Regions from separate parts of the Arthrobacter rhamnosi genome, predicted to be linked through region 1. Evidence: riboswitches for the same ligand, from Rfam matches in the RefSeq annotation. Region 1 holds a riboswitch; each other region holds the start of a gene.
The links. Region 1 has a riboswitch for thiamine pyrophosphate ahead of ACX80I_RS11445 (ECF transporter S component). Riboswitches for the same ligand answer to the same signal wherever they lie in the genome.
Positions count from the first base shown of each region.

Region 2: another riboswitch for thiamine pyrophosphate. It lies ahead of thiD (bifunctional hydroxymethylpyrimidine kinase/phosphomethylpyrimidine kinase); the one in region 1 lies ahead of ACX80I_RS11445 (ECF transporter S component).
Region 3: another riboswitch for thiamine pyrophosphate. It lies ahead of ACX80I_RS06400 (MFS transporter); the one in region 1 lies ahead of ACX80I_RS11445 (ECF transporter S component).
Region 4: another riboswitch for thiamine pyrophosphate. It lies ahead of thiM (hydroxyethylthiazole kinase); the one in region 1 lies ahead of ACX80I_RS11445 (ECF transporter S component).

Region 1 covers NZ_JBTNDT010000005.1:88,680-95,980, reverse strand. Annotated here, with positions in the region: gene cycA (D-serine/D-alanine/glycine transporter) at 1-1,451, shown strand, start outside; gene ACX80I_RS11455 (FUSC family protein) at 1,640-2,764, shown strand; gene ACX80I_RS11450 (DUF4235 domain-containing protein) at 2,845-3,105, opposite strand; TPP riboswitch at 3,251-3,375, shown strand; gene ACX80I_RS11445 (ECF transporter S component) at 3,437-4,045, shown strand; gene ACX80I_RS11440 (ABC transporter ATP-binding protein) at 4,042-5,532, shown strand; gene ACX80I_RS11435 (energy-coupling factor transporter transmembrane component T family protein) at 5,529-6,326, shown strand; gene ACX80I_RS11430 (amino acid ABC transporter ATP-binding protein) at 6,370-7,107, opposite strand; gene ACX80I_RS11425 (amino acid ABC transporter permease) at 7,104-7,301, opposite strand, start outside.
Region 2 covers NZ_JBTNDT010000003.1:367,572-374,872, forward strand. Annotated here, with positions in the region: gene obgE (GTPase ObgE) at 1-1,472, opposite strand, end outside; gene rpmA (50S ribosomal protein L27) at 1,589-1,849, opposite strand; gene rplU (50S ribosomal protein L21) at 1,907-2,215, opposite strand; gene thiD (bifunctional hydroxymethylpyrimidine kinase/phosphomethylpyrimidine kinase) at 2,369-3,928, opposite strand; TPP riboswitch at 3,920-4,032, opposite strand; gene ACX80I_RS08450 (Rne/Rng family ribonuclease) at 4,209-7,301, opposite strand, start outside.
Region 3 covers NZ_JBTNDT010000002.1:428,287-435,587, forward strand. Annotated here, with positions in the region: gene pta (phosphate acetyltransferase) at 1-645, opposite strand, end outside; gene ACX80I_RS06400 (MFS transporter) at 795-2,087, opposite strand; TPP riboswitch at 2,082-2,189, opposite strand; gene ACX80I_RS06405 (ArsR/SmtB family transcription factor) at 2,259-2,591, shown strand; gene ACX80I_RS06410 (SRPBCC family protein) at 2,604-3,101, shown strand; gene ACX80I_RS06415 (fatty acid desaturase family protein) at 3,212-4,351, opposite strand; gene ACX80I_RS06420 (ferredoxin reductase) at 4,372-5,481, opposite strand; gene ACX80I_RS06425 (PucR family transcriptional regulator) at 5,580-6,779, shown strand; gene ACX80I_RS06430 (DNA-3-methyladenine glycosylase family protein) at 6,776-7,301, opposite strand, start outside.
Region 4 covers NZ_JBTNDT010000003.1:289,100-296,400, forward strand. Annotated here, with positions in the region: gene ACX80I_RS08045 (lipoate--protein ligase family protein) at 1-202, opposite strand, end outside; gene ACX80I_RS08050 (hypothetical protein) at 141-494, opposite strand; gene thiE (thiamine phosphate synthase) at 662-1,321, opposite strand; gene thiM (hydroxyethylthiazole kinase) at 1,321-2,166, opposite strand; TPP riboswitch at 2,205-2,303, opposite strand; gene ACX80I_RS08065 (aldo/keto reductase) at 2,408-3,436, opposite strand; gene ACX80I_RS08070 (DUF427 domain-containing protein) at 3,559-3,843, opposite strand; gene ACX80I_RS08075 (thioesterase family protein) at 3,966-4,742, opposite strand; gene ACX80I_RS08080 (MDR family MFS transporter) at 4,992-6,545, shown strand; gene ACX80I_RS08085 (Rieske (2Fe-2S) protein) at 6,641-7,301, opposite strand, start outside.

The DNA.
Region 1 (7,301 bases):
CCTCGACCCGCGCCACCGGCCGTTCCAGCTCCTCGCCCCACCTGACCCGGGCGCTGAGCAACCGCCACATCCAGCTGCTCGCCATCGGTGGTGCCATCGGCACCGGCCTCTTCATGGGCTCGGGCAAGACCATCTCGCTTGCCGGTCCCTCCGTGATCTTCGTCTACATGATCATCGGCTTCATGCTCTTCTTCGTCATGCGCGCCATGGGGGAGATCCTCCTGTCCAACCTCGAGTACAAGTCCTTCAGCGACTTCGCGGGCGACCTGCTCGGACCCTGGGCCGGGTTCTTCACCGGGTGGTCCTACTGGTTCTTCTGGGTCGTGACGGGCGTCGCCGACATCGTCGCCATCTCCGGCTACGTGGACATCCTCGCCCCCGGGACCCCGCTGTGGATCCCGGCGCTGGCCACCCCCGTGGTGCTGCTGCTCCTGAACCTGCCCACGGTGAAGGCTTTCGGCGAGGCCGAGTTCTGGTTCGCCATCATCAAGGTCGTGGCCATCCTGGCCCTGATCGCCACCGGCATCGTCATGATCGCCACGCATTTCACCTCTCCCGCAGGGCAAGTCGCGAACCTCGCCAACATCTGGAACGACGGCGGCATGTTCCCGCACGGGCTGTTCGGCTTCATCCTCGGCTTCCAGATCGCCATCTTCGCCTTCGCCGGCATCGAACTGGTCGGCACCGCCGCCGCCGAGACGAAGGACCCCGAGACGACGCTTCCCCGCGCCGTGAACTCCATCCCCATCCGTGTGCTGCTCTTCTACGTCGGAGCGCTCACCGTCATCATGGCGGTCAACCCCTGGCGGACCATCGATCCCGCGAACAGCCCCTTCATCGGCATGTTCACCCTGGCCGGCCTCGGTATCGCTGCCGTCGTCGTCAACCTGGTGGTGCTGACCTCCGCCGCCTCGAGCGCGAACTCCGGCATCTACTCCACGTCGCGCATGGTGTTCGGACTTGCGCAGGACGGCAACGCCCCGAAGGCCTTCGGCACGCTCAGCCGCCGCCAGGTGCCGCAGAACGCTCTCCTGTTCTCCTGCATCTTCCTGCTCGCCGGCCTGATCCTGCTCTACTCGGGTGACTCCGTGATCGGAGCCTTCACGATCGTCACCTCGGTGGCCTCGGTCCTGACGATGTTCGTCTGGTCCATGATCCTCATCAGCTACCTGGCGTTCCGCCGCCGCCGTCCCGAGCTGCATGAGCGGTCCGCGTTCAAGATGCCCGGCTCCGCGTTCATGCCCTACGTGGTCCTTGCCTTCTTCGTGTTCATGCTCGTAGCCCTCGCGCAGGCCGAGGACACCCGGCTGGCGCTCGTCGTGACGCCGGTGTGGTTCCTCCTGCTCGGAGCGGCCTGGTACGCCAACCGGAAGACGCCGCTGCAGCAGGCCCGCATCGAGGAGCACAAGGCCACGGTGCAGGCCGAGCAGGCGGCACGCGCAGGCCGCTAGGTCCCGGCACCACCGCTCCGGAAGACCGCTCCGGAAGACTGCTCCGCAAGACCGCGCGGAAACACCGCGCGGAAGCACCGAAGGACCGTCCCCTGGAAATCGCTTGGGGGGCGGTCCTTCGTCGTCCTCCCGGAGTGCGGAGCGGCGGGGACACCGATGGGCCCGGGTGCGGATGCCATACTGCAGGGATGGCCAAAAACAGGACTCCCTCCGGCCGCATCCTCGCCGCCCGCGTCGACGACGACCTGAAGGAGCGGCTGCGCGCCGCAGTGGTCCATCCCCACCTCCTTTTCGCGGGCAAGGCCGCCCTCGCGGCCGCGCTCGCCTGGACCTTCGCGCTCGCCATCCCGGGGGAGGCCTCCCGGTACCCGTACTACGCCCCGCTGGGCGCCCTGCTCGCGCTGTACCCGACCGTCGCGGGAACGCTCAGGTCGGGACTGCAGACGGTCGCCGGCCTCACGATCGGGATCATCCTGGCCCACATCGCCGGATGGGCGGGAGACCCGGACTGGCTGACGATCGCCTTCGTCGTCGGCGTGGGAGTGCTCCTCGCGGGCGCCCTGCGGAGGACGGCGGGCGGCGGTTCCGGGATCGCGTCCGCCGGGCTGTTCGTCCTGGTCATCGGCAACGATGACCTCGGGTACTCGCTGGGCTACTTCGTCCAGACCGTCGTGGGCGTGGGCGTGGGCCTTGCCGTCAGCGCGCTGATCCTGCCGCCGCTGAACCTGGACGATGCCGTGGGACAGGTGAGCCGGCTCCGTAGGACGGCGTCCCGCCAGCTCCAGGAGATGGGCGAGGCGCTCGAGGAGGACTGGGAGGCGGATGATCCGCGCTGGCCCCAGCGGCGGGACGACCTGACCGCCACGGTACGCAATGCCCGCGAGGCCCTGCAGTACGCGGACGAGAGCAGGAAGGGCAACGTCCGGCGGCGCTTCCACCCGCATGACGCGGACCGCGACCACCGGCACGTCGAGGTCCTCGAAGCCGTCGCGACCCACACGCTGAACATCACCAACATGCTGCAGGACGCGCTCCATGGAACATCCCGCGAGCAGCCCCTGCCCGCCGCGGTCCGGCCGCCCCTCCAGCAGGCCTTCACCGCCGTCGGCGACGTCCTGGACCTGTGGACGGTGGAGGAGGACGACGCCGGGACGCTGCGGGTGGCCGAGCGGAGCCTGAAAGCGCTCGAGGTCGCTGCGTACGAGTCCTCGTCGAAGGACGTCCCCTTCGGTGCCGCGGCCGCGATCGGCATGAACCTGCACCGCATCCTGCAGGCCGTCCGGCAGGAGCAGGAAACAGGCCGGGCGGCCTAGCGGTACTGCCGGGGGACACAACGAGGGGCACCCCGAAGAGTGCCCCTCGTCACTGGATGAAACTTCCTGCGTGGAACCGCTCAGGTGAGGTCGCGGGTCTTCGCGAACCGGTCGATCGCCTTCTGCGTGGAACGGTTGGTGAGCACCTGGATGGTGGTGCTCACCACACCCGAGACGATCGCGAACACCAGGGCGGAGCGCAGGGTGTTCTCCAGCCCGTCCTTGCTCTTCGGTGGCGCTTCACCCGTGATCTTCTCCCACAGGAAGTCGACGAGCTTGGTCCCCACGAAGCCGGCGCCGACGCTCATGCCCGCGCCGAGCAGCTTGAACAGTACGTTCATGTCTCTCCTTCTGGTCCGGTAGTCCTCCGCCTAGCCTAGCCGCGGCGGGCGGCCCCCGGCACAGCTGCACGCACGGGGCCGGCCCTGCACGAGGAGCTCATCTGCCGGGGCTCCCCCTGCGGTGTAGGATCGGTAGCGCTCAACCAACATACGACAGGGGAGCGCCGACCGGCAGCATGCTGCGGGAACGGGCGCTGAGAGTGCGGACCGCCGCAGACCCTCGAACCTGATCCGGCTAGTACCGGCGAAGGGAGTCGAGTTCTCAGAGTGCACGGAAACTGCCCCGGCGGTCCCCGGCACCCTCCCCTCCTGTACCTCAGGAGGAATCACCATGGCATCATCAACCGCCCTCAACGGCACCTCTCCCCGCACCCGCCAGTGGCGCGTCGTCGACATCGTGGTGGCCTCGGTCATCGCGGTCGCCGTCGGCGTCCTGTTCTTCGCATGGTCCGCGGGGTACTCGGGCATCAGCGTGCTCACGGCGGGCTTCCCGCCCCTGGCCGGCCTGTACTCCGGCGGCTGGCTCATTGCCGCCGTCCTCGGCGGGCTCATCATCCGGAAACCCGGCGCGGCGATCTACTGCGAGGTCCTCGCCGCGGCCGTCGAAGCCCTGCTCGGTTCCCACTTCGGGATCACCGTGCTGCTCTCCGGAGTCATCCAGGGGATCGGCGCGGAGCTCGTCTTCCTGCTCTTCCTCTACCGGAAGTGGAACCTCCCGGTAGCGCTGCTCGCCGGTCTCGGTGCAGGCCTCGCGCTCGCGATCAGCGAGAACATCCTCTACAACGCGCTGTGGACGTTCGAATTCAAGCTCCTGTACACGGTGTTCGCAGCCATCTCCGGCATCGTGATCGCCGGGCTGCTGTCCTGGCTCGCCATGCGGGGCCTCGCCCGGACGGGCGTCCTGTCCTCGTTCGCCGCGGGCCGCACGGCGGACGTGTGACACCAGCGCAGGCACCCTTCCCGGGCCCCGTGCACGTCCGCGCCCGGGAATGGGGCTGGCGTCACGCCGGCCGGAAGGCCTTCGCCGCACGCCGGCTCGATCTCGACATCCCGCCGGGGGAGCGCGTCCTGCTCCTCGGCGCCTCGGGCGCGGGCAAGTCGACCGTGCTCGCCGGTCTGGCCGGCCTGCTCGGGACCGGCGACGAGGGCGAGCAGGAGGGTGAACTCCTGCTCGACGGCGCGCAGCCGGCCGGCGCCCGGGGGCGCGCCGGGCTCGTCCTGCAGGACCCCGAGACGCAGGTGGTCCTCGCCCGCGTGGGCGACGAGGTGGCCTTCGCGGCCGAGAACCTGTCGGTGCCGCGCGAGGAGATCTGGCGGCGCGTGGGCAGGGGGCTCGACGACGTCGGGCTCGACCTCCCGCTCGGCCACCCCACGGCGGCGCTCTCCGGCGGCCAGAAGCAGCGACTCGCGCTCGCGTCCGTCCTCGCGATGGAGCCGGGGCTGCTCCTGCTCGACGAGCCCACCGCGAACCTCGATCCCGAGGGAGTCCTCGAGGTGCGCGACGCCGTCGTCCGCGTCCTCGAGCGCACCGGAGCCACCCTCGTCGTCGTGGAGCACCGCGTGGCGGTATGGGCCGACGTCGTCGACCGCGTGGTCGTGCTCGATGCGGGCGGAGGGGTCCTGGCCGACGGGCCGCCCGCGACCGTGCTCGCCGGGGGCCCGACCCGGGACCGGCTTGCCGCCGCAGGAGTCTGGGTCCCGGGATGGCAGCCGGTGGTGGGCGGACCGCTCCCCGCCGGTGGCGGGGAGGCCCTGCTGTCGGCCTCCGGTCTCACCGTCGCCCGCACCAAGCGGGGACCGGCCGCCGTCGAGGACCTCGCCGTCGAGGTGCGCGCGGCCGGGGCGCTGAGCATCACCGGCCCGAACGGGGCCGGGAAGTCGACCGCCGCCCTGACACTCGGCGCCCTGCTCCGCCCGCGGGCGGGACGGCTGGAGGCATCGGCGGCCCTGGCCGGGACCGCCGCGGGTGACCCGTTCCGCTGGCGCTCGTCCGAGCTGGTCCAGCGCATCGGGACGGTCTTCCAGGAGCCCGAGCACCAGTTCCTCACGGCGACCGTCGCCGACGAACTGGAGTTCGGGCCGCGGCGGGTGAGCGGAGCCCCGGACCTGCACCGCGTGGCGGAGGTGGCCGAGCGACTCCGCCTCACCTCTCTGCTGAAGGCCAATCCCTTCACGCTGTCCGGCGGGGAGAAGCGGCGCCTGTCCGTCGCGACGATGCTCGCGACCGCCCCGCGCATCCTCATCCTCGACGAGCCGACGTTCGGCCAGGACGCGGGAACGTGGGCCGAACTCGTCACCCTGCTGCGCGAGCTGATCGACGGAGGCGTCTCCGTCCTCTCCGTCACGCACGACGCCGATTTCATCGCAGCACTGGGCGGCGCCACCCTGCACATCTCGGGCGGAGCGGGACGGCTGGTGACCCGATGAGCACGGACCACCCGACCCCGGTGCTGACCGGGAAGACCCTGCTGCGGGCCAATCCCGTGTCCAAGCTCTTCGCCGCCGTCGTCATCACGCTCGCGCTGATGGCGAGCATTGACTGGGTGAGTGCCGCGGTGGTCCTCGCCTGCGAACTCGTCCTCCTGCCCCTGCTGGGCATCAGCGCGCTGGGGCTGGCGCGGCGGATCTGGCCGCTGCTGGTCGCCGCGGCGATCGGCGGCTACGGGACCGCCCTGCTGGCGGAGAAGACGGGGCGCGTGCTGCTCGACGTCGGGCCGCTCCTCTTCACCGAGGGGTCGGTGGCGTCCGGCATCGCGGTCGGGTTGAGGGGACTGGCGCTCGCGCTCCCGGGCATCTTCCTCCTGCTCACCACGGACCCCACGGACCTCGCCGACGCGCTCGCACAGAAGCTGCACCTGCCGCACCGGTTCGTCCTGGGGGCGCTGGCGTCGCTGCGACTGGTCGGCCTCCTGGTCGAGGAGTGGGAGGCTCTCGGGCTGGCCCGGCACGCCCGGGGCATCGGCTCGGACGGCTCGATCGTCGCGCGGACCCGCAACCTGCTGGGGCAGTCCTTCGGGCTGATCGTGCAGGCCATCCGGCGGGCCACCCGGCTGGCGACGGCGATGGAGGCCCGCGGATTCGGCGGAGGAACGCGCACGTGGGCGCGCGAGAGCAAGCTGGCTCCGCTCGACGCCGCTGTCGCCGCCGTCGGCCTCCTGATCGCCGCAGGTGCAGTGACGGCGGCCGTCCTGGCCGGGACCTGGAACTTCCTCCTGTCCTGACCGGGACGACCGCCGTCGTGTCCTGCTGGTCCTGCGGTGGCGCCTACAGCACGTCCGAGAGGAACGACTTCAGGCGCGGCGTCTGCGGGTTGTCGAAGACCGCGGCCGGCGGACCGGACTCGACGACGACACCGCCGTCCATGAACGTCACGGTGTCCGAGACGTTGCGCGAGAAGCCCATCTCGTGGGTGACGACGACCATCGTCATGCCCGCCGTGGCGAGGTCCGCCATGAGGGCGAGGACGCCCTTCACGAGCTCCGGGTCCAGTGCGGAGGTCGCCTCGTCGAAGAACATGACCTCGGGGTCCATGGCGAGCGCCCGGGCGATGGCCACCCGCTGCTGCTGGCCGCCGGAGAGGTTGCCCGGACGGACGTCGGCCTTGTGCTTGAGGCCCACCAGGTCCAGCTGCGCGAGGGCCTTCTCCCGGGCCTCGTCGGCGGACATCTTCCGGAGCTTGCGCAGCGCGAGGGAGACGTTGTCCACCACGGTCTTGTGCGGGAAGAGGTTGAACTGCTGGAACACCATGCCGAGGCGGCGGCGCAGCTCGTCCGGGTTGTCCTTCAGTACCGACCGGCCGTCGAGCAGGATGTCGCCCTTGTCCGGTTCGATCAGGCGGTTCAGCACCCGCAGGAGCGTCGACTTGCCGGACCCGGAGGGGCCGATGACCGACGCCGTCGTACCCCGCTCCACGTGCAGGTCGATGCCGCGCAGCACATGGTTGGAGCCGAAGGAGAGGTGGAGGTCCCTACCGGTCAGGGTTCCCGATTCGAGAGTCTTCATGCCTTCGCTCCTTCACCGATCTTCGCGGCCAGTTCGTCGGGCTCGGGCTTCTCCCGCTTGCCGACCCGCAGCCGGTTGTCGATGTAGTTGACCAGGTGGGTCAGCGGGATCGTGAGGCACAGGTACAGGGCGGCGGAGGCGATGAGCGGCGAGAGGTTGCCCGTGTTGCTGGCCGCATCGTTGCCGATCCGGAA
Region 2 (7,301 bases), on a different contig from region 1:
GCTGCAGCCTTCGCGTCCTTGCGCTCCTGGTACTCCTCGCGCTTCTGCTCGCGCGTGGGCCGGACGTACTCCGCGAGGCGCAGGTCGGAGCCTCGCGGCCCGGCGAGCAGCTCCGCGCCGCCCATCATCGTCGGTTCCCAGTCGAACACGACGCCGTCGCCCTCGCCGATCACCACGGTGTCGCCGGGCTTGGCGCCGACCTTGAAGAGTTCCTCCTCGACACCGACCTTGGCCAGGCGGTCCGCGAGGTACCCGACGGCCTCGTCGTTCGTGAAGTCGGTCTGCTTGACCCAGCGCTCCGGCTTCTCGCCGAGCACGCGGAAGAGGGGCAGGGCGTCCTTCTCCTCGAGGCGGATCCGGAACGGTGCGGCGTTGACGCCGCGGGGGCGCAGCACCGGCGGAGCGACCTTCGGGGGTGCGCTGGCGACGGCCTTGCGCGCGTTCTCGACGATCTCGGCCATCGCGAAGCCCAGCTGGCGCAGTCCCTCGTGGCTGGAGGCCGACACCTCGAACACACGGTAGCCGCGCGCCTCGAGTTCGGGACGGACGAAGTCCGCCATGTCCCGTCCGTCCGGCACGTCCACCTTGTTGAGGGCGACGAGGCGGGGGCGCTCGTTCAGGGGGACGACGTCACCGTCGGGCCCGGCGTAGCTCATGTCCACCGAGTACTTCTCGAGTTCACGCTCGATGATGCCGAGGTCCTTCAGCGGATCACGGTCGGTCTCGAGGGCGGCGCAGTCCAGCACGTGCACGAGGGCGGCGCAGCGCTCCACGTGGCGCAGGAAGTGGTGGCCGAGGCCCTTGCCCTCGCTCGCGCCCTCGATGAGGCCGGGGACGTCCGCGATGGTGAAGCGCGTGGAACCCGCTTCGACGACGCCCAGGTTCGGCACGAGGGTGGTGAAGGGGTAGTCGGCGATCTTCGGGCGGGCAGCCGACATCGCGGCGATCAGGCTGGACTTGCCGGCGGAGGGGAAGCCCACGAGGGCGATGTCCGCGATGGACTTGAGTTCGAGGACGACGTCCCGCTCGTCGCCCGGGATGCCGAGCAGGGCGAAACCCGGGGCCTTGCGCTTCTGGGAGGACAGCGCAGCGTTGCCGAGGCCGCCCTGACCACCGGCGGCCGCGACGAACTCGGTGCCCTCACCGACGAGGTCCGCGAGGACCTCGCCGTCCTTCGTCTTGACGACGGTGCCGTCCGGGACGGGAAGGATCAGGGTCTCCCCGCTCTTGCCACCGCGCCAGTCACCCATGCCGTTGCCGCCGTTCGTGGCGTGCCGGTGCGGGGCGTGGTGGTAGTCGAGGAGGGTGGTGGTCTGGTGGTCGACGCGGAGGATAACGTCGCCGCCGTCGCCGCCGTTGCCGCCGTCGGGCCCGCCGAGGGGCTTGAACTTCTCGCGGTGGACGGAGACGCAGCCGTGGCCACCAGTGCCTCCGGATACGTGCAGGACTACGCGGTCAACGAAGCTCGCCACGTTGGTCTCCTTCTACAAATGCTTCACTGTGCCGAGTCTAACCGGCTTAAAAGAAGGTGGGGCGAGCCGTAGAGGCTCACCCCACCCGAATGCTTGTGCATCGTGTGCAGGCAGATTTACTCTGCTGCCGCACCTACGATGTTGACGACCTTGCGTCCGCGACGGGTGCCGAATTCAACGGCCCCTGCCTCGAGTGCGAACAGGGTGTCGTCGCCGCCGCGGCCGACATTGGCGCCCGGGTGGAAGTGGGTGCCGCGCTGGCGGACGATGATCTCGCCGGCCTTGACGACCTGGCCGCCGAAGCGCTTGACGCCCAGGAACTGTGCGTTCGAGTCGCGGCCGTTGCGAGTGGAGCTTGCGCCCTTCTTATGTGCCATGAGTTATGCCTGCCTTCGCTGAAGTTTCGTACGTGACCGATCGATAGCCCGAAGGGACTATGCGATGCCTGTGATTTTGACGCGGGTCAGTTCCGAACGGTGACCCTGGCGCTTCTTGTAGCCGGTCTTGTTCTTGAACTTCTGGATGACAATCTTCGGTCCACGAAGATTCTCGACGATCTCGGCAGTGACGGTGACCTTCGCGAGGTCCTCCGCTGCAGAGGTGATCTTGACGCCGTCTACCAGAAGGAGGGCGGGAAGCTTGAACGTGCTTCCTGCCTGACCGGTGACGCGGTCAAGGGTAACGAGGTCTCCTACAGAAACCTTTTCTTGGCGGCCGCCTGCGCGGACAATCGCGTACACCACTTGGGAACTCACTTCTCTCGACAATCTTGACTTCTGATGAAAAAACCTGGGTGCGCCTCGGCAGCAAACCTGGAGGTTGCTCTTCGTGCCGGAAATCCCGCACCGTTGCTGCCAGACATGCCGGTTAACAGGCGGGTGCACCGAGGGTCTAGATTACGCCAGAACAGCATCTTCCTGCAAATCAGCGGGCTCGTGCCGCCCAGCGCCGGGGCCGTGGACGCGCGGAGCGTCGAAGAAGTCCCGTTCGTACGTGGCGGACCACCTGAACGCCGCGAGCATGGCGTTCCTCTCCGCGGGCGAGGCACGCCGGTGGGCATCGTCCGCGATCTGCTGCGCACGCGCGGTGGCTGCCGCGAAGCTAGGATCGGCGTAGGTGGCGATCCAGTCCGCGTAGGGGTGGGGGCCGGACGGAACGCCGTCGCCCACCTTCTCCTGCACGTGATCCCCGACGGTGGCGTAGAGCCAGAAGCACGGCAGCACCGCGGCCACGAGTTCCGCGTACGAGCCGCGTCCGGCGGCCGCCGCGAGGTGGTCGCAGTACGCCCGCGTGACGGGGCCCGCCTCGCCCTCGCCGAAGCGGGCCCCGGCTTCCCTCGCCAGCCAGGTGCGGTGCAGCTCCGCTTCGGTCTGCAGGCACGACGTCGCCGCCGTCAGCCAGAACAGTTGGTCGTCCTCCGAAGGGGCTAGAGCGGCGGCGCTGGCGAGCACGCGGGAGTACTCGCGGAGGTAGAGCGCGTCCTGCTGCAGGTAGTAGGCGAAATGGTGGGCGGGCAGGGTCCCCTCCGTCAGGCCGGTGACGAAGGGGAGCGCGAGGATCTCGTTCCGGACCGCCGTGGTGTCCCGCCAGGCCAGATCGGCGAAGCGGTGGTGCATGCGCGGGTCGACCGCGGAGTGGAAGTGGTGGACGGGTCCGCTGCCCGCTCCCACGTCCAGGAGGTCCGCGGCCTCGAGCGCCCCCTCGAGCCAGGATTTCGCTTCGCGGACGGCCGTGGGCCAGTCGGCGGTGGCGGCGTACCGGCTGGCGATCGCCGACGACAGGGAACAGCCCGTGCCGTGCGTGTTCACCGTGTCCACGCGCCGCCCGTCGAGGACCAGTGCGTCGTCGGGACCTCCCGGCGGGGAGAGGAGGGCGTCGGGACACCGCTCCCCCGGCAGGTGCCCGCCCTTCACCAGGACACGCGTGCCGAGCCGCGCCGCAAGGGTGCTCCCCTGGGCGAGTGCCTCCGGCCAGGAGGTCGCCGGCTCGGCTCCGACGAGTACGGCGAGTTCCGCGATGTTGGGGGTGACGAGCGACGCGCGACGGGCGACGTCGATGACGGCCCGTACGGCGTCGTCGAGCAACCGGGCTCCGCTCGTGGCCACCATGACCGGGTCGAGCACCACGGCGGGCGGGCGGGCGTCGTCGAGCCATCCCGCCACGCAGCGCGCGATGTCGGCGGAACCGAGCATCCCGATCTTCACGGCGCTGATGGACACGTCCTCGGCGACGGCGTCGAGCTGCTGCCGGAGGAACTCCGCGGGAGGGGTGTGCACGCCGGTGACGCCCCGGGTGTTCTGCGCCGTCAGGGCGGTCACGACGGCCATCGCGTAGCCACCGTTGGCGCTGATGCTCTTGATGTCCGCCTGGATCCCGGCTCCGCCGCTCGGGTCGGAGCCGGCGATGCTGAGGATATTGGGAATTCCGGACGTGGGTGTGGTAACCGCAGTATGCATGGGTGACATCCCTCCGCTAGGCGTCGGGCGCACGCGCCCGCTAGATCAGGTTCGACGGGTTTGATCTCAGCCCTGCATCCGGCAGGGCACCCCGTGTCGCGATCAAGCCTAGCGCAGCCAGGCAGGTCGAGGCAGCCGCGGGCCGGACCGCCGCGGGTCCCGGCAGCCGGTCGTCAACGCAGCCGGTCGTGCACGCAGCCGGTCGTCCACGGGAACGCGGAAGGCCGGAGTCCACTGGGACTCCGGCCTTCCGTGCGCCGGACGCACCGGCACCTGGCTGCTACAGCTCCGAGGCGGGTACACCTACGCCGAAGATGAGCGGCTCGGACGCCGAGGCCTCCGGCCTCCGCACAGGCGCCTGGGCCCTGGCGACATGCCGGGTGCCGGAGGGTTGCGCGGCGGACTCGGCGGTCTGCGTCTCGATCGTGGTGTCCGCGGCGCCCTGCGCGCTGCGGGCGACGCGACGGCGCGGGCGGTTTCGCCGGGCCGGCGCCTCCGCGACGGGGACCTCGGTGCGGACGGGTGTCTCCGGCGCGCTGTCTGCGCTGCCGCCCTCACTGCGTCCCTCATCGCCACCCTCACTTCGGACCTCACTGCGGACCTCACTGCGGACCTCACTGCCACCCTCGGGCGCCTGGAATCCGTCGGCTCCCCCGGCTGCAGCATCGTCGCCCGCGGGCCTCCTGTTGAAGGCCTCACTCAGGCTGTCGAGCGTCAGGCGGGTTGCCGGCACCTCCGGGCTCTCCTGGACGGTCGGGCGGCGGTTGTCCGCGCGGGGCAGCGTCACCGTCTCGCCGTTGATCGTCAGGACCGCCTCCGTCACCTGGATGTCGGCGACCGCGGCCGGGTGCTCCTCCTCGTGGTGGTGCGTGGCGGCAGCGATGCTGGCGAGGGCGGCGCGTGCGGCCTCCGCCTTCGCCGCGCGGTCGGGGCTGTCCGCGACAGGAGCCACCGGCTGGACCCCGTTCTCGTCCTGCTGCTGGCCGCCGCGGCCCCGGTTCCGCTTGCGCTCGCTCCGGGAGACCCTGTCCTGGCGCGCGGGCTGCTGGGTATCCGGCACGGCGGTGTGGCTGCGGTGCTCCACGGGCTCCATGTGGGTGACCACGCCGCGGCCCGCACAGTGCTCGCAGTCCTCTCCGAAGACCTCGAGCAGGCCCGTACCCATGCGCTTGCGGGTCATCTGGACGAGGCCCAGCGAGGTCACCTCAGCGACCTGGTGCTTGGTCCTGTCCCGGCCGAGGCATTCGACGAGGCGGCGCAGCACGAGGTCGCGGTTCGCCTCGAGCACCATGTCGATGAAGTCGATCACGATGATCCCGCCGATGTCGCGGAGCCGCAGCTGGCGCACGACCTCCTCGGCCGCCTCGAGGTTGTTCTTCGTGACGGTCTCCTCGAGGTTGCCGCCGCTGCCGGTGAACTTGCCCGTGTTGACGTCGACCACGGTCATGGCCTCGGTGCGGTCGATCACGAGCGAGCCGCCCGACGGCAGGAACACCTTGCGCTCCAGGGCCTTCGAGATCTGCTCGTCGATGCGTGAGGCGGCGAAGATGTCCTCCTCGCTCGTCCACTTCTCGAGCCTGCCGACGAGGTCCGGAGCGACGTACATGACGTAGGCCTCGATGGTGTCCCAGGCCTCCTCGCCCGAGACGACGAGCTTCGAGAAGTCCTCGTTGAACACGTCACGCACCACCTTGATGGTGAGGTCGGGCTCGCCGTACAGCAGCTCGGGTGCGAGGGTCTTCGTGGAGCCGGCCTTGCGCTCGATCTCCTCCCACTGGGCACGCAGGCGGTTGATGTCGTGCGTCAGCTCTTCCTCGCTGGCGCCTTCGGCCGCGGTCCGGACGATCACGCCGGCGTTCTCCGGGAGCCTGTCCTTGAGGATGCGCTTGAGGCGGTTGCGCTCGACGTCGGGCAGCTTGCGGGAGATGCCGGTCATGGAGCCGCCCGGGACGTACACGAGGTAGCGGCCGGGCAGGGAGATCTGACTCGTGAGCCGCGCACCCTTGTGGCCCACGGGATCCTTGGTGACCTGGACCAGGACGGGATCACCGGACTTCAGCGCGAGTTCGATGCGGCGCGGCTGGCCGTCCAGGCCGGCGGCGTCCCAGTTGACCTCGCCTGCGTAGAGGACGGCGTTGCGGCCGCGTCCGATGTCGACGAAGGCGGCTTCCATGCTCGGCAGCACGTTCTGGACCTTGCCGATGTACACGTTGCCGATCAGCGAGTCCTGCTGCGTCTTGGACACGAAGTGCTCGGCCAGGATGCCGTCCTCGAGCACGCCGATCTGGATCCTGTCGTCGCGCTGTCGCACGATCATCTGGCGGTCCACGGATTCGCGGCGTGCGAGGAACTCGGCCTCGGTGATGACCTGGCGGCGACGGCCCGTGTCGCGGGATTCACGACGGCGCTGCTTCTTGGCCTCGAGGCGCGTGGATCCGCGGACGCTGGTCACGCGGTCGGAGACGGGCTCGCTGGCCTGCCGGGGAGCCCGGACCCGCGTGACGGTGTTGGGCGGATCATCGTCCTCGCCGCCGGTCAGCTCGAGGTCCTGGTCGCCACGGCGACGACGGCGGCGACGGCGTGAGGTGACGCCCGCACCCTCCTCGGGCCCGTTGGAGCGGGACCGGTCGTCGGAGTCCTCCGTTTCGGCGTCGTCCGTGCCGGCCTCGGCGGGGGCGGCATCGCGGGTGCGGTTCCGGCTACGGCGGCTGCGGCGTGAACGGCGACCGGACTCCTCGGAATCCTCCTCCTCGCTGTCCTCCTCGCTGGGCGGGGTGATCTTGACGGACGGCACGGAGACGGTGCTGAGGTCCGGGGCGTGGAACAGGAGGGACAGCGGTGACTCGGGGATGGCGAAGGGGTCGAAGCGGTTCTCGGCCGCCGGCTCGTCCTCCTGTGCTGAGTCCTCGGGCGCGGCGCCGGGCGATTCCTGGGGTTCCGTGGCAGCGGCCGACGTGGAACCCGCGACGGGGGTCGTCGCTGCTCCGGCGTCCGCTGCTCCGGCGTCCGCTGCTTCCGCGTCGTCCGCCTGCACGGGCTCGGAGGCCCGGCGGCTCCGGGTCCTGGTCGTGCGGCGCGCGCGGGTCGGCTTCTCCTCGGCGGGCGAGTCGGCCTCGGTGCCGGCCGCATTCCCGGCGCTGTCTGCTGGTACCGCCGGGGCTTCGGCGGGGGCCGTCCCGGCCGCCGCCTCGTCGGATGCGGTCACGGGGGCGAGCGCATCGGTGGGGGTGGTCTCCGCGGGGGCGGGCTGCTCCACCGGGCGGGCGGGGCCTGCTTCGGCCGTCGCGGCACGACGGCGGGTGCGGGGCGCGCGGGTGGATGCGGCGGGCGCGGCGTCGGTAGAGGACACGGTCTGCGAACCGGCCGTGCCGTC
Region 3 (7,301 bases), on a different contig from region 1:
CGTGGCCACCTCGGAGACGGTGGGCTGGGAGATCTCGGCCAGTTCGGGGATCACGTAGACGGGGCGGCCGGAACGGCCGGGCCGTACATGCTCGCTGATGGCGGCGACGGCGTCATCGGCGGCCCGGTTGACCATGATCGCGAGGAGGGACACCTTGGCGGCGTCGAGTTCGCGGCGTGCCACGTCGACGGTGTCCGCCGCCTCGTCGACCGACATGTCCTTGGCGCTGATGACGGCGAGCACCATGGCGCCGAGGTTGTTGGCGAGGCGCGCGTTGAGGTCGAACTCGACGGCCGCGTCGTTCCCGGAGAGGTCCGTCCCCTCGACGATGACGACGTCGCACTCCGCGGCGATCTCGCTGTAGATCGCGACGCAGCGGGCGTCGATCTCGGCGCGGTCGCCGGTGACCAGCAGGGCTCGGGCCTCGGCGCGGGTCAGGCCCCCGCGCGCACGGCTGTCCGGGAGGTCGAACGCGCGCTGCATGAGGCGCACCATCGGATCCGCATCGGGATCGTCACCCTCCACGATGGGCCGGAAGAATCCCACGCGGTCGGCGTGCCGGTACAGCATGTCCGCAAGCCCCAGGGAGATCAGGGACTTGCCGGAGCCGTTGGTCATGGCGCTCACATATATTCCGCGGGTCATGGGCCCAGTCTTGCAGGGTCCCCGGACCCCCGCCATAACGGGTGTCACGCCGTCGGGGCGGGTTCCGCGCCGTCGGAAAGGCAGGGATAACCGGTCCAGGGCGTACGGGGACGCCTGTTCTGCCGTCTCGGTAGGCGGCCTCCGCGCCCTCAGCCGAGGGGTGCGCGCGTGTCCGTCTCCGGGCCCCATAGTCCGCCCGCTGCCACCAGCAAGCCTGCGAGGACCAGCAGGGCGGCGATCGGGGCGCAGGTGCCGAAAGCAGCCTGGAGCGGAGGCAGATAGTAGGGGTAGAGCGCGGGCACCACGATGGACAGGCTGTACCCGAGGCCGTAGCCGCTGGAGCGGACGCCGCCGGCGAAACGTTCCGAGAGGTACGCGCCGACGGGCCCGTACACCGATACGGTCACCACCTGCAGGGCGGCGCAGAGCACGACGACGGCTACCGGACCCTCCACGGCGAAGATGGACAGGAAGCACACCGGGGCCAGAACGGCGGCCAGCACTCCGAAACCGACGAAGAAGAGCCGTCGTCCGAGAAAGGTGGACAGGTGTCCGCAGAGCACCATGGCGACGGCGGAGACCGCGGTGGCGCAGAGCAGGGCGAAGGTGACACCACGTCCGTCGAAGGTGCCGGCCCTGGTCAGTTCCGCCGTAAGGGTCGGGATCGCCATATAGGTCAGCAGCCAGAGTCCGGTCATCAGGGTGAAGGTCTGCAGGAACACCCGACGGTCGGGACCGACGAGGACATCCCGCAGGGGGAGCGGCACGGTGACCCGGGCTACCGGAGCGTCCGCCACCTGGCGCCGGTAGTACCCGAGCATGACGAGCGCCAGGATGCCGCCGACGACGAAGGGCACGCGCCAGCCCCAGGCCGCGTAGGACGCAGGACCGAGGACGGCCAACAGCACGAGGACCAGGGCCGCGATGGTCGTATTGGCCACGGGGGACATCGCCATGATCAGCCCGCTGGCAAGCCCTCGCCGTCGGGGTACGGACCACTCCATGGCCAGCGGGACGGCAGAGGTGTACTCGCCGCCGAGGAAGACGCCCCCGAGGAACCGCAGTGCCAGGATGAGCACCACCGTTCCCCAGCCCAGGACCTCGTGACCGGGGACGGCGGCGATCAGCAGTGTGGTGGCGGCGATACCGGCCAGGGCCACCTTCGTGACGGCGGTGCGTCCCACCCGGTCGGCGATGGGGCCGAGGACCGCAGCGCCAAGGGGGCGGCCGATGAGCGTCGCGGTGAAGACGAGCCCGGCGGCCGCGATGACATTCTCCGCACCCAGCAGGGTGCTCGCCGCGGGGGCGAGGGCGATGACCGGAAGGAAGATGTCGAACTGGTCGACGAAGTTCCCGAGGATCCCGCCCCGGACGGCGTGGCGCGCCCGCCGTTCGTCAGTGGTTCGCATCGTGGCCGGGGATGCCATGGAGGGATGGGGCATTGCATTCTCGCTTCCTTCGCCGGCATGATCCGGGGCAGGTTCGGCGGTCGAAGCTGCAGCAGCTTCCTCTCAGCCCTTGCCGGGGCTCCCGCGGGAATAGGTGGCTCCATCCTGCCATGCCGCGGTAAGAGCCCTTGACCTTCGTGCTCACCGGGCATAACGTACAACCACATGGTTGTAAATCAGATGAGTGAGGACGAGGTGGACCGCCTGTTCCAGGCGCTCGCCGACGCGACACGGCGGGATATCGTGGCGCGCGTCCTGGTCGCCGAGTATTCGGTATCCGGCCTGGCCGAGCAGTACGACATGAGTTTCGCAGCGGTACAGAAGCACGTCGCCGTGCTCGAGCGAGCCTTTCTCGTCACCAAGGAGAAACGCGGACGGGAGCAGATCGTGCGGGGACAGGTCGACGGCGTGCACAGGGCCCGCCGCCTGCTGGACGACTACGAAAGGATCTGGCGACAGCGGGTCGAACGGATCGAAGAGATTCTGGATGAGGACTAGGAAGGCATCATCATGGCGGTCATCAGTACGGAGAAGGACACCGAGGCACTCAACTTCCGGCTCGTCGCGGAGTTCGACGCGGGGGTGGAACGCGTCTGGCGGATCTGGGAGGATCTGCGGCAGCTCGAGCGGTGGTGGGGACCGCCGACGTGGCCCGCGACCTTCGACTCCCTGGAGTTCGTCCCGGGCGGGCGTGCGGCCTACTACATGACCGGTCCCGACGGCGAGAAGGCGCGGGGCTGGTGGCGCATCACCGGCGTCGAGGCGCCGCACCGCCTGACGTTCGACGACGGGTTCGCCGACGAGGACGGCGAGCCGGTGGCGGACATGGGCGAGACCCACGCCGAAGTCACCCTCGAGGACCTCGGCGGGCGGACGCGCATGACGATGACGACCTCGTTCGAGTCCCTCGAACAGCTCGACCAGATGGTCGCGATGGGCATGGAGGAGGGCCTCAGGCTCGCCCTCGGGCAGGTCGATGCGCTCCTCGCGGAGGATGCCTCCGTCTGATCCGGCCGGGCTGCCCGGTGCCTCCGGTGAGGTACCGGGAGAACAGGAAGGACCGCCGAAAAACGCTTTCGGCGGTCCTTCCTGTCGGCTCGGCGGAGTGCCAGGCGCCCTTACGCGGTCCGGGGCTTGCGGTTGGGCAGTGCGAGCTTGAAGATCTTTCCCCAGGTGGAGGCGACCTGCTTGGGCAGGGGGCCGGTGGTGTAGGGCAGGTTGTAGCGCGAGCAGATGTCGCGGACCTTCACGGCGACCTCGGCGTACCGGTTGGACGGCAGGTCGGGGAAGCAGTGGTGCTCGATCTGGTGCGACAGGTTGCCGGTCATCAGGTGCATGAACTTCGAGCCGGAGATGTTGGCGGAGCCGATCATCTGCCGGACGTACCAGTCGCCGCGGGTCTCCCCCTCGACCTCCTCCTCCGTGAACGTGTCCGTGCCCTCGGGGAAGTGGCCGCAGAAGATGACGGCGTGTGCCCAGAAGTTGCGGATGGCGTTGGCCGCGAGCGTCCCGTAGAGGGCCTGCTTGCCGGAACCCGTCAGCATGGCGACGGCCGGGGTGGCGGCGTAGTCCTTGGAGAACTGCGTGAGGACCTTCTTGCCGACGGCCTTGAGGTCGCGGTTCATGTCCTCCTTGGACTTCAGGCCTTCCTTGTACTCGGGGATCTCGAGGTCGTACAGGGCGATGCCCCACTCGAAGACCGGCGCCAGGATGGCGTTGTACAGGGGGTTGCCGAGGTTGAAGGGGCGCCACGGCTGGTCGGGGTCCATGCGGAGCAGGTTGTATCCGACGTCCCTGTCCTTGCCGATGACGTTGGTCCAGCGGTGGTGCAGGTCGTTGTGCGTGTGCTGCCAGGAGCGGGCAGGGGTCACGAAGTCCCACTCCCACGTGGTCGAGTGGATGTCCGGATCGCGCATCCAGTCCCACTGGCCATGGAGCACGTTGTGGCCGATCTCCATGTTCTCGAGGATCTTGGCGACGCTCAGCATGGCCGTGCCGGCGACCCAGGCGGCCTTGTACTTGCTGAAGAGGAGGGTACCGCGGCCTGCGAACTCGAGACTGCGCTGGACCTTGATGACGCGGCGGATGTATGCGGCGTCGGTCGCCCCCCGCTTGGCGAGGATCTCGTCACGCACGGCGTCGAGCTCGCGGCCGAGTTCCTCGACCTGCTCGTCCGTCAGGTGCTTGGCGGCGTCGGGGCGGACCAGGGGGTGGCCCGACGCCGCAAGGGCGCCCGGGCGGGTCAGCGTGGTGGTCATGGGGACTCCTCCGTTGGGGGTTAAAGGTCGAGGTTCACGGGCCCGGCGGCCGCCGAGACGCAGGTCTGGATGAGCTGGCCGGGTTCGTTGTGCAGTTCACCCGTCCGGAGGTCCCGGACCTGCCCGGCACGCAGCGGGATGAGGCAGCTGTGGCAGATGCCCATGCGGCAACCGCTCGGCATGAGGATGCCGGCATCCTCGCCGATGTCCAGCAGCGGGGTGTCGCCGTCGGCCTGTACCTCGCGGTCGGACTGCTCGAAGGTGACGAGGCCGCCGTCGTGCCCGGCGCCGGCGGTGAGGTCGGTGGTGAACCGCTCGATGGTGAGGGTGCCCGTGCTGGCCTGCGCCTCGGCTCCGGCCGTGATGCTCGGGGCGGTGCGGGCGGTCTCGAGGGCTGCCTCGCGGTTCCAGAGTTCCTCGGCCGAGTTGAGGAAGCCCTCTGGGCCGCAGGCGTAGGCGGCGCGGGACCGCCAGTCCGGGCAGAGGTCCGCGATGGTCTTGGCCGTGAACTCCAGCCTGCCACGGGCGCTCGTGAACCAGTGGCGGACCGTGAGGTTGGGGAACTGGTCGGCGAGCTCGTCCAGTTCCTCGCGGAACAGGCTCTTCTCCGGCGTGCTGTTCGAGTTGATGAGCACCACGTCGGCGTCCGGGCGTCGGGGGACCAGCGTGCGGATCATGGACATGACCGGAGTGATGCCGCTGCCCGCCGTGAGCATGAGCAGGGACCGCGGGTGCTCGGGAAGGACGAAGTCGCCCTGCGGCGGCGCGAGGAACAGGACGTCCCCGTGCTTGGTGTCCCGGACCAGGACGTGCGACACCGCGCCGGCGTCCTTGACCGTGATGGCTGGATCGTGCCCGGCGGCGTTGCTCAGCGAATAGGAGCGCCAGTGGCGGACGCCGTCCAGTTCGACGCCGATGCGCGCCCACTGCCCGGCCTGGTGGCCGTGCCAGCCGTGGCCGGGGCGGAAGTAGATCGTGGCGGAGTCCTCGGTTTCGCGCACCACGCGGGTGACGACGCCCCGGAGCTGGCGGGAGGAGTACACCGGATTGAACAGGGCGAGGAAGTCTTCCGGCGTGAGCGGGGTGATGAGCGCGGAGGCTACACGCGCCAGCTTCGTGAACCGGATCATTGCACCAACGATATAGCCTCTCCCGCTAAAATTCTTCACTCTTCGCATACAGTTGACGGAGTTGCATTGTCGTGGAGAGATAGATCGGGGCCGTCCGGATGAGTTCTGACGAGGTTGTGGGAACTCCTCCCGAGCCGCCCTGGCTCGCCCTCCCGCCCCAGGTGAGCGACCGCCTCCGGCCGCTCACGGGCGATCTGGTCGAGGCCATCATCCAGACCGTCCCCCAGCTGGTGCCGGCATATGCGCGTCCGATCGAAGGGGGCTTCGGCCACGCACTGCGCCTCGGGGTCGCCGTCGCCCTGGAGCGGTTCCTCGAGTTGCCGGGCACGAGCCTGCCCGCACTGTCCGACCAGAGCCGCCAGCTGGTGGCCGGCCTGGGCCGCGGCGAATTCCGCCAGGGACGCAGCATGGATTCGCTGCTCGGGGCCTATCGGATGGGTGCGCGCGTGACCTTCCGGGAGATGTCGCGCCGCTCGATGGAGGAGGGCCTGGGCTCCGCGGTGGTGGTGGACCTCGGGGAATCGATCATGGCCTACATCGACGAACTCTCCGCGGTCAGCGCCGAGGCCTACGCCTTCGAGCAGTCCGAACGGGCCGGGGCCGTCGACCGCCGTCGTGCGGAACTGCTGGAACTGCTGCTCCTCGGGCAGGCGGACGAGACGTCGCTGCGGCAGGCGGCGTCGCTCGCCGACTGGGCCGTGCCGGCCCAACTCGCCGTCGTGACGCTGCCGCTCGAGCGCGCGCAGGGACTGCGCCAGAGGCTTGCACCGGGTGGGATCGTCATCGAGCGTGAGACGGACGCCGTCGCCCTGGTCCCCGAGCGGGGGGTGGCGTCCCGCGCGGACCTGCAGCGGGTCCTGACCGGCAGGAGTGCGTCCATCGGACCGGCCGGCGGGCTCGAGCAGGTCGCCGATTCGTTGCGGCTGGCGGTCCTGGCGGCGTCCATGTTGCCGCCGCGCGAGGGCGAGGACGATCCTCCCGTCTGGGCCGACGAGCACCTGACCGAGGTGGTCCTGGCCGCGGAGCCGTCCGCCGTGGGGGAGCTCGCCCAGCGGAGGCTCGCACCGCTGGCCGGGCTGCCGGCCGGTCAGCGCGAGAAACTCGAGGAGACCCTGCTCGCCTGGCTGCGGCACTGGGGCCAGCGCGCCCCGATCGCGGACGAGCTCGGCATCCACCCGCAGACGGTGGGGTACCGGGTGCTCCAGCTGCGCGAGCTGTTCGGTGAGGACCTCAGGAACCCGAAGGTGCGTTTCGAGCTGGAGATCGCGCTGCGCAGCGGCCGGACAGTTCCCGCCTAGGCCCCGCGGTAGGTCGCCGCCGTCCAGAGGTGGAAGAGGGCGTAGGCGCGGTAGGGGCGCCAGGCCCGGGACAACCGGTCCGCGTCCCGGATGCTCGGGTTGCCCATCGCGCGCCGGGCCACGAGGTCGCCGGGCGTAAAGGCGTCCGGGTCCCGCAGGACGCGCACTGCGAGGTAGTCGGCGGACCAAGGGCCGATACCCGGGATGGCGAGCAGTTCCTTCCGCAGCTGCACGTGGTCGCCTCCGGGGTCGAGGGACAGGCCGTCGACGACGGCGCGCGCGACGTTCTGCACGGTTGCGGCGCGTGCGCGGGTCACGCCGACGGCGGCGCGCAGTTCCTCCTGCGGAGCGTCGGCGATGGTGCCCGGCGCAGGGAAGACCGTGAGGCCGGAGGGCGACGCCGTGCCGTACGCGGCCGCGAGCCTGCCACCGAAGGTGCCGCCCGCGGCCACGGACACCTGCTGCCCGAGCACGGTCATGATCGCCGCCTCGAAGGCGTCCGGGTACCCGACGGCCCGGAGC
Region 4 (7,301 bases), on a different contig from region 1:
CACCGAAACCCGGCAGCCGTGCGTCCCGCTGTCCGAAGGCGACCGTGGGACTCGGGCGGTACAGGCGCAGCGTCGGGGGCCTGCTTCCGACGGCGACGTCGCGCAGCAGCGCGATGCCGCGTTCCAGCTCTGCGGCCGCGTCATCCGAGGCCGGGTCGAGAACGAGCGCCAGCTCGGCAGCGCCATGCCATGGAGTGCTCATCCATCCATCGTAGGCAGAGCCGGGAGAAGCTGAGCACCGGCTCGTCGGTGTCCACCGACTCGGGGACGAAGACGATCGGGTCCCGCCTCGTCGCCACGCCGAGGGCGTGCACCCCCGGCCTCGTCCCGGTACCCGGTTCCGCCGTGCCCGGTCGCGCTGTCAGGACGGCGGGATCCCCCGCCGCGGTACCTGTGGGCTGTCCGCTGTCCATGGAACCTCCGTTACACGCAGTCTCCGCCACGAGGAGCGGCACGATCACCATGCCGGCAAGGATGTCCCTCCTCGTTGCCACACGGCGATTCTAGGGGCGGCAGGCACCCCCTCTCCCGGTTGCCGTCCGAGCCTCTTTCGGTTACCGGACCGTGCCGGACCATGCCGGGCCGCACGCTGTCGCACCGGTGCGCACCCGGTGCGCACCGGGTGCGCACCCGGTGTTGCAGCGGTGCGCACCCGCGCTCCTCAGGACTCCCAGGCCTCCAGCAGCAGCCCCGCGGCACGTGCGGGGTCGGGCGCCGCGCAGATCGCGGACACGACTGCCATTCCTGCCGCTCCCCCCTGGCGGAGCGGGGAGGCGTCCGCCGCGGTGACCCCGCCGATCGCCACGCAGGGCAGGCGCGCCGTGCCCGCCAGCGCAGCGAAGCCGTCGACGCCGAGCGGTGTCGGGTGGTCCGGTTTCGTGGCGGTGGCATGCACCGCGCCGACGCCGAGGTAGTCCACCGTGCCGGCGGGAAGGGCGTGCGCGACGGCGAACTGGTCTGCGGTCGCCGCGCTCAAGCCCACGACGGCGTCCGGGCCGACGATGCGCCGCACCAGATCGGGCGGCAGGTCGGACTGGCCCACGTGGACGCCGTGCACCTGTGCGCCCTGCTCCCGCGCCGCGAGGTACACGTCCACCCGGTCATCGACCAGCACCGGTACCCGGCCCGCGACGGCGCCGGCGACCGCGGCGAGGAGCGCGAGCAGGTCCCGCCCTCCCGCGTGCTTGTCCCGCACCTGCACGCAGGTCGCACCCCCTGCCACGGCGGCGGCGACGACGTCCGCGACCGCCCGGGGCGCGCACAGCTCCGTGTCGGTCACGAGGTAGAGCGGCAGGTACGACGCCGGATCGGGCCGCGGCATCAGGAGTCCTCCGGCAGGACCAGGCCCTGGCGGACATCGGCCGGGGTGATGGCCGCGAGCGCATCGAGGAAGCGCGGGGCGAAGGTTCCCGGGCCCTCCGCAAGGATCGCGGCCTTCTCCGCGGCGAGCGTGTACACGCCGGTGGCCGCAGTGGCCGCGAGCAGTGGATCCGGTGTGAGCGAAGCGAAAGCCGCCATCACCGCACCGAGCGCGCAGCCGCCGCCGGTGACCCGGGTCAGCAGCGGCGTGCCGTTGGCCACCCGGACGACGGCGCCGTCGGCCGGGACGACGGCGTCGACGGCGCCCGAGACGGCGACGACGGAACCGTACCGCGATGCCAGCAGGCGTGCTGCGTCGAGCGCCGCGGCGGGCTCGTCCACGGAGTCCACGCCGCGTCCCCCGCCGCCGGAGCCGGCGAGGGCGATGATCTCCGATGCATTGCCGCGGATGATGGTGGGGCGCTGGGCGACGAGCTGCTGGGCCGTCCGGGTGCGAACGGTCAGGAACCCCACGGCGACGGGATCGAGCACCCAGGGCGTGTCCGACGCGGCCGCCGCCTCCGCGGCCTCGAGCATGGCCGCGCGCTGCGCCTCGGTGGGTGTGCCGAGGTTGACGAGCACCCCGGAGGCCACGGGCGCGAACTGCGCCGCTTCCCCGGGGATGTCGACCATGGCGGGGGCTGCACCCAGGGCGAGCAGCACGTTCGCGGTGAAGTTGGTGACGACCGCGTTGGTGATGCACTGGACCAACGGGGAGGCACTGCGCAGGTCCGCGAGCAGCCCCGCGCAGGCCTCGGCGCTGATCGTGCGGGCGGGGTCCGCGGTTGCCGATGGGAATTCCGTCATGTGCTGCCTTTCGCTGGGGCGAGAGGACGGACGGACACCAGGGCCCGGCAGGACATCCCTTCGCCAGTATGAGCTGGATCAGGTTCGACGGGTCTTATCTCAGCCCCTCCGGTGGAGGGACACCCCGTGTCGCTGCTCGAACGGTAACGCGTCGCGCGGATGCATCCAAGCCCGGTCACCGCCCCGGCGTGCCGGGGCGGTGACCGGAGGGACCGGCACCGGGACGAGCAGCTGCGCCTGGTTAGCGGCCGCCCTCGATCTTGCGGCTGCGCTGCTCCTGCCCAGGAGCCCCGTAGGGGTAGTCCCCGAAGGTGGGGGCGCTGACCTCGTCGAGTCGGTCGAGCTCTTCGGGCGTCAGCACGACGCCGGACGACGCGAGGTTGTCGGCCAGCTGGTCCTGCGTGCGTGCGCCGAGGATCACGGAGGTCACGGCGGGCTTCGCAGCGACCCAGGCGAGTGCGACGTGGGAGGCGTTGATGCCACGCTCAGCCGCGATGCCGGTCACGGTGTCGACGATGTCCCACGTCCGGTCCGCGTTGCGCTTCTCCCAGGCCTCCATGCCGCGCTTGGGGTTCTCCCCGAGCCGGGTGGCGCCCGTCGGCTCGGCGTCGCGGGAGTACTTCCCGGTCAGCCAGCCGCCGCCGAGCGGGGACCACGGAAGCATCCCCATCTCCGCGTCGAGCACGGCGGGGACGATCTCTGCCTCGATGTCACGCACGAGCAGCGAGTACTGGGGCTGCAGCGTCACCGGCAGTGAGTAGCCACGCTGGCGGGCGGTCATCACGGCCTTCGTGAGCTGCCAGCCGGTGTAGTTCGAGAACCCGTAGTAGCCGATCTTGCCCTGGACGACCGCCTCGTTGAGGAAGCCGAGGGTCTCCTCGAGCGGGGTCAGCGGATCCCACGCATGCACCTGGTACAGGTCGATGTGGTCGACCCCGAGCCGGGCCAGCGAGGCGTCGAGCGCTCGCCGGAGGTGGCGCCTCGACAGGCCGAGGTCGTTGGGGCCGGTGCCCATCGGGAAGCGGCCCTTGGAGGCGAGCACCATCCGGTCCCGTTCCACCGGGTTCTTCGCGAGCCAGCGGCCGATGATCTCCTCGGAGGTGCCGGCGGAGTACACGTCCGCCGTATCGATCAGGTTGCCGCCTGCCGCGGCGTAGTCGGACAGGATGGCGTGCGACGTCGCCTCGTCCGACTCCGCCCCGAAGGTCATCGTGCCGAGGGCGAGGTGGGACACCGAGGTGCCGCTGTTACCGAGTTTCCGGTACTCCATGGGGTTGCTCCTTTGCTGTGCGCCGTGCGGCGCCGTGTCCTTGGATCCTGGGCCGGGCGCAGCTGTCCTGCGACCAGCATGGCAAGGGGCGCCATCGTGGGACGGCGCCCCTCCTCCGATGCTCACTCGCTGACGGTGACGCCCTTCCAGAAAGCGTAGTAACCGCGGATGTTCTCCGCCGCTTCTTTCGGTTCCGGGTAGCTCCAGGCGGCGTCCCTGTTCTGCTCGCCGTCCACCACCAGGGTGTAGTAGCTCGCCGTGCCCTTCCAATGGCACACGGTGTGCGTCTCCGTAGGGACGAAGAACTCCTGGGAGATGGAACCCGGCGGGAAGTAGTGGTTCCCCTCGACCATCACGGTGTCCGCCGACTCCGCGACGACCCTGTCTTTCCAGATTGCTTTCGGCATGGTTCCTCTTCCTCGGGGACGTGCGGTCGCGCGGGCAGGCTGTCCACTCCCTGCCGACGGCGGCAAGGGCGTCCGTACCCTGTGCAACCCCGGCGAGCGCCGGGGCATTCCGGGTACGGCAGTCAGAGCTTGCGGACCGTGAGGATCTGCTCGATCCGCCCGAAGGGACCGTCGAGGTCGTGCGTCACGCTGGAGGTGAGTCCCACGCCGTTCGCGCCGAACGTGACGCGCGTATCGAGGCCGAGCCACTCGCCGGCGGGCAGGCGGTGGAGGTGGATCTGCAGGTCGACGTTCGGGAACATCCAGCTGTCGCCACCGGGTGCCACGCGCGAGGCGATGCCGTTGGCCGCGTCCATCATGCCCACGAGGCGCACGACGTCGGCGCTCGTCCTGCCCTCCACCATCGGGTAGGGGTTCCGGATCCAGACCTGCCCCCGCCCGGGCCGGTGGCCCGGCACCACCCGGACCTCCAGGGACCGGATGAACCCTCCGGGCCACGCCGTCATGCCCTCGTGCGGACCCGCGGCCTCGGGTCCCGGCATCATCGGGTCCTCGACGGCGGCGACGGCTGCCGTGTCCTGGGTGGCGAGGCGCCATGCCTTCGCCACGATCGCGGTCCTGCCGCCGGCTTCCATGCGTGCCTCGAGCAGTTCGATGGTCCGTCCGGGCCGGACGACGGCCGTGTGGACCTCGAATTCACCGCCCGGAATCATCCCGAGGATGTCGAAACTCAGGCGGCCGAGCTGCATGCCGTCCCGTGGCTGGCAGTCCAGCAGGCACTGGGTCAGGAGGCCCGAGATCGGTGCCATGTGCTGCTCTTCCGGGTTCCAGGCGCCCTGGGCGTGGATCGTCGATTCGAACCTCCCGCCGCCGAGATCACGGTAGAAAGAATCGGGCACGGAAGTCTCCTTCGTCGGACGGGCCGGGATCGCGTCCTGCGCGGTGAGCGGAGGAAAGGCCCTGGACATCGGTCCCGGGCACGCACCCGCCCCATGCTAGTGGAACCGGGAAGGGCGTCCCGGAATAGGATCCGGACGCCGGGGGTTCAATGATTGACCGGGTCAACGTTTCAGGGCCCGGTCCCGGACGCGGCCCGCGCGGAGGACATCCGGCGGCGCCGTACAGCATTTCGAACCGAGCGGATTCCCATGACCTCCAGTCCCCCGTCCCGCGTCTCAGACGCGACTCCGAGCCGAGCAGGCGCTGCGCCCTCCCGCCCTGCGGTCTCGCCAGGCACGGCCTCCTCCGGCACTGCCTCCTCGGGTGCCACCGGTGAGGGCGCCCTCCCGGCACGCGACAGGCTGGTCATCACCATCCTGCTCATCTCCGCGTTCGTGGTGATCCTCAACGAGACGATCATGGGCGTGGCCATCCCGCGCCTGGTCGAGGACCTCGGCATCACCGTCGGTGCCGGCCAGTGGTTGAGCACGGCCTTCATGCTGACCATGGCCGTGGTCATCCCGGTGACCGGCTACCTCCTCCAGCGCTTCACTACGCGCCCGGTCTTCATGGCCGCCATGGGCCTGTTCAGCCTCGGCACCCTCATCGCCGCCCTGGCCCCGGGGTTCGCCGTCCTCGTGGTCGGCCGCGTCGTCCAGGCGAGCGGCACGGCGATCATGATGCCGCTGCTGATGACGACGGTCATGACGCTCGTGCCTCCCGCATCGCGCGGCAAGATCATGGGCAACATCTCGATCGTGATCTCCGTGGCGCCCGCGCTGGGCCCCACCATCTCCGGAGCCATCCTCAGCGTGCTCGACTGGCGCTGGATGTTCTGGCTGGTCCTGCCGATCGCCCTCGCCGCCCTGGTCATCGGATCGGCCAGGATGCAGAACGTCACCGAGCCGCGGCGATCGTCGATCGACGTGCCGTCGGTCATCCTCTCCGCCGTGGCCTTCGGCGGCATCATCTACGGCCTCAGCCAGCTCGGCGAGGCCGCGGCCGGCAGTGCCTTCCCTGCGTGGATCCCCCTGGTCGCCGGCATCGTCGGACTCGCCGCCTTCATCTCCCGCCAGCTCGTGCTGCAGCGGCGGGACGCGGCCCTGCTCGACCTGCGGGTGTTCACGTCCGGCAACTTCACCATCTCGATCGTCGCCATCGCGGTGAGCATGATGGCACTCTTCGGCACCATCATCCTGATCCCGATCTACGTCCAGAGTGTCCTCGGCCTGGATCCGCTGGTGTCCGGGCTGCTGCTCCTCCCCGGCGGCCTCGCCATGGGCCTGCTCGGCCCCGTCGTCGGCCGGATCTACGACCGCCGCGGGCCCCGGGTGCTCCTGGTCCCGGGTGCGCTCCTGGTCAGCGCGGTGTTCTGGTCGATGACCCGGGTCACCGAGACGACGCCCGCGCACCTCGTCCTCGTGGCTCACGTCCTGCTCAGCGTCGGGCTTGCCCTCATGTTCACCCCGCTGATGACCTCGGCCCTCGGGTCCGTCAGGCCGCACCTGTACTCGCACGGCAGTGCGGTCTTCGGAACGGCGCAGCAACTGGCAGGCGCTGCGGGCACCGCGCTCTTCATCTCGGTGATGACCCTTCAGTCGACGGCACTGGCGGCCGACGGCGCCGCGCAGCTTCCGGCGATGGCCGGCGGTATCCGGGCGGCGTTCCTGTACGGGGCGGTCATCTTCCTGCTCGCCGTCGTCGCCTCGTTCTTCGTGCGCACGCCCTCGGTGACCGGGGAAGCTCCCGCGCCCGTGCACTAGGAGCCCGCTGCTCCACGACGAAGCCCCACCGGGTCATCCCGGTGGGGCTTCGTCGTCGGTGCGATAGTCGCTGCGGCGGGGCGTCAATCGGAGCGTCAGGACGCGGGCTGGCGCAGCTCGATGGAGCCGTCGCTGGTGACTCGCGTCTCGTAGACGGGCTGCGGGACGGCAGCGGGTCCGCGGTAGTTCTTGCCGTCGTCGAGCCGGAACATGCTCTGGTGCCACGGGCACGTGATGCAGCCGTCCTCGATGGGGCCGTCCTGCAGGGGGCCGCCGAGGTGGTTGCAGACGCTGTCCATGGCCGTCAGCCTGCCGGCGTGGCGCAGCAGCAGGATCGGCACGCCGTTCGCCTCGACGAGCTGCCGCCCGCCCTCGACGATGTCGGCGTCGCTGGCCACCCGCGTCCAGTCCTTCGGTCCCTCGTGCCCGGCGGTCCGGTTCACATTGACGGCGTTCGCGTAGCTCAGGTGCCCGCCGAGGTAGGCGCTGAACAGCATCGACCCGAGGCCGCCGAGTCCGAGCAGGACGCCGAGGGTGCGGCTGTCCCTGGCCCTCGCGACCGTCGAGGCGGTGTACAGCGTCAGGGCCAGGGAGTTGCCGGCAGCGTGGACGATCCCCACGCGGCGTTCCTTCTCCTGGGTGTCGGACCAGTCGTGCAGGCCCGCGATGGCGGTCGGTACGGCGGAGAGGATGCCGACGCCGACGAGGAGGTCGGCCGCCTTGCGGGAGCTCCTGCCTCCGGCGAGGTCGAGGAAC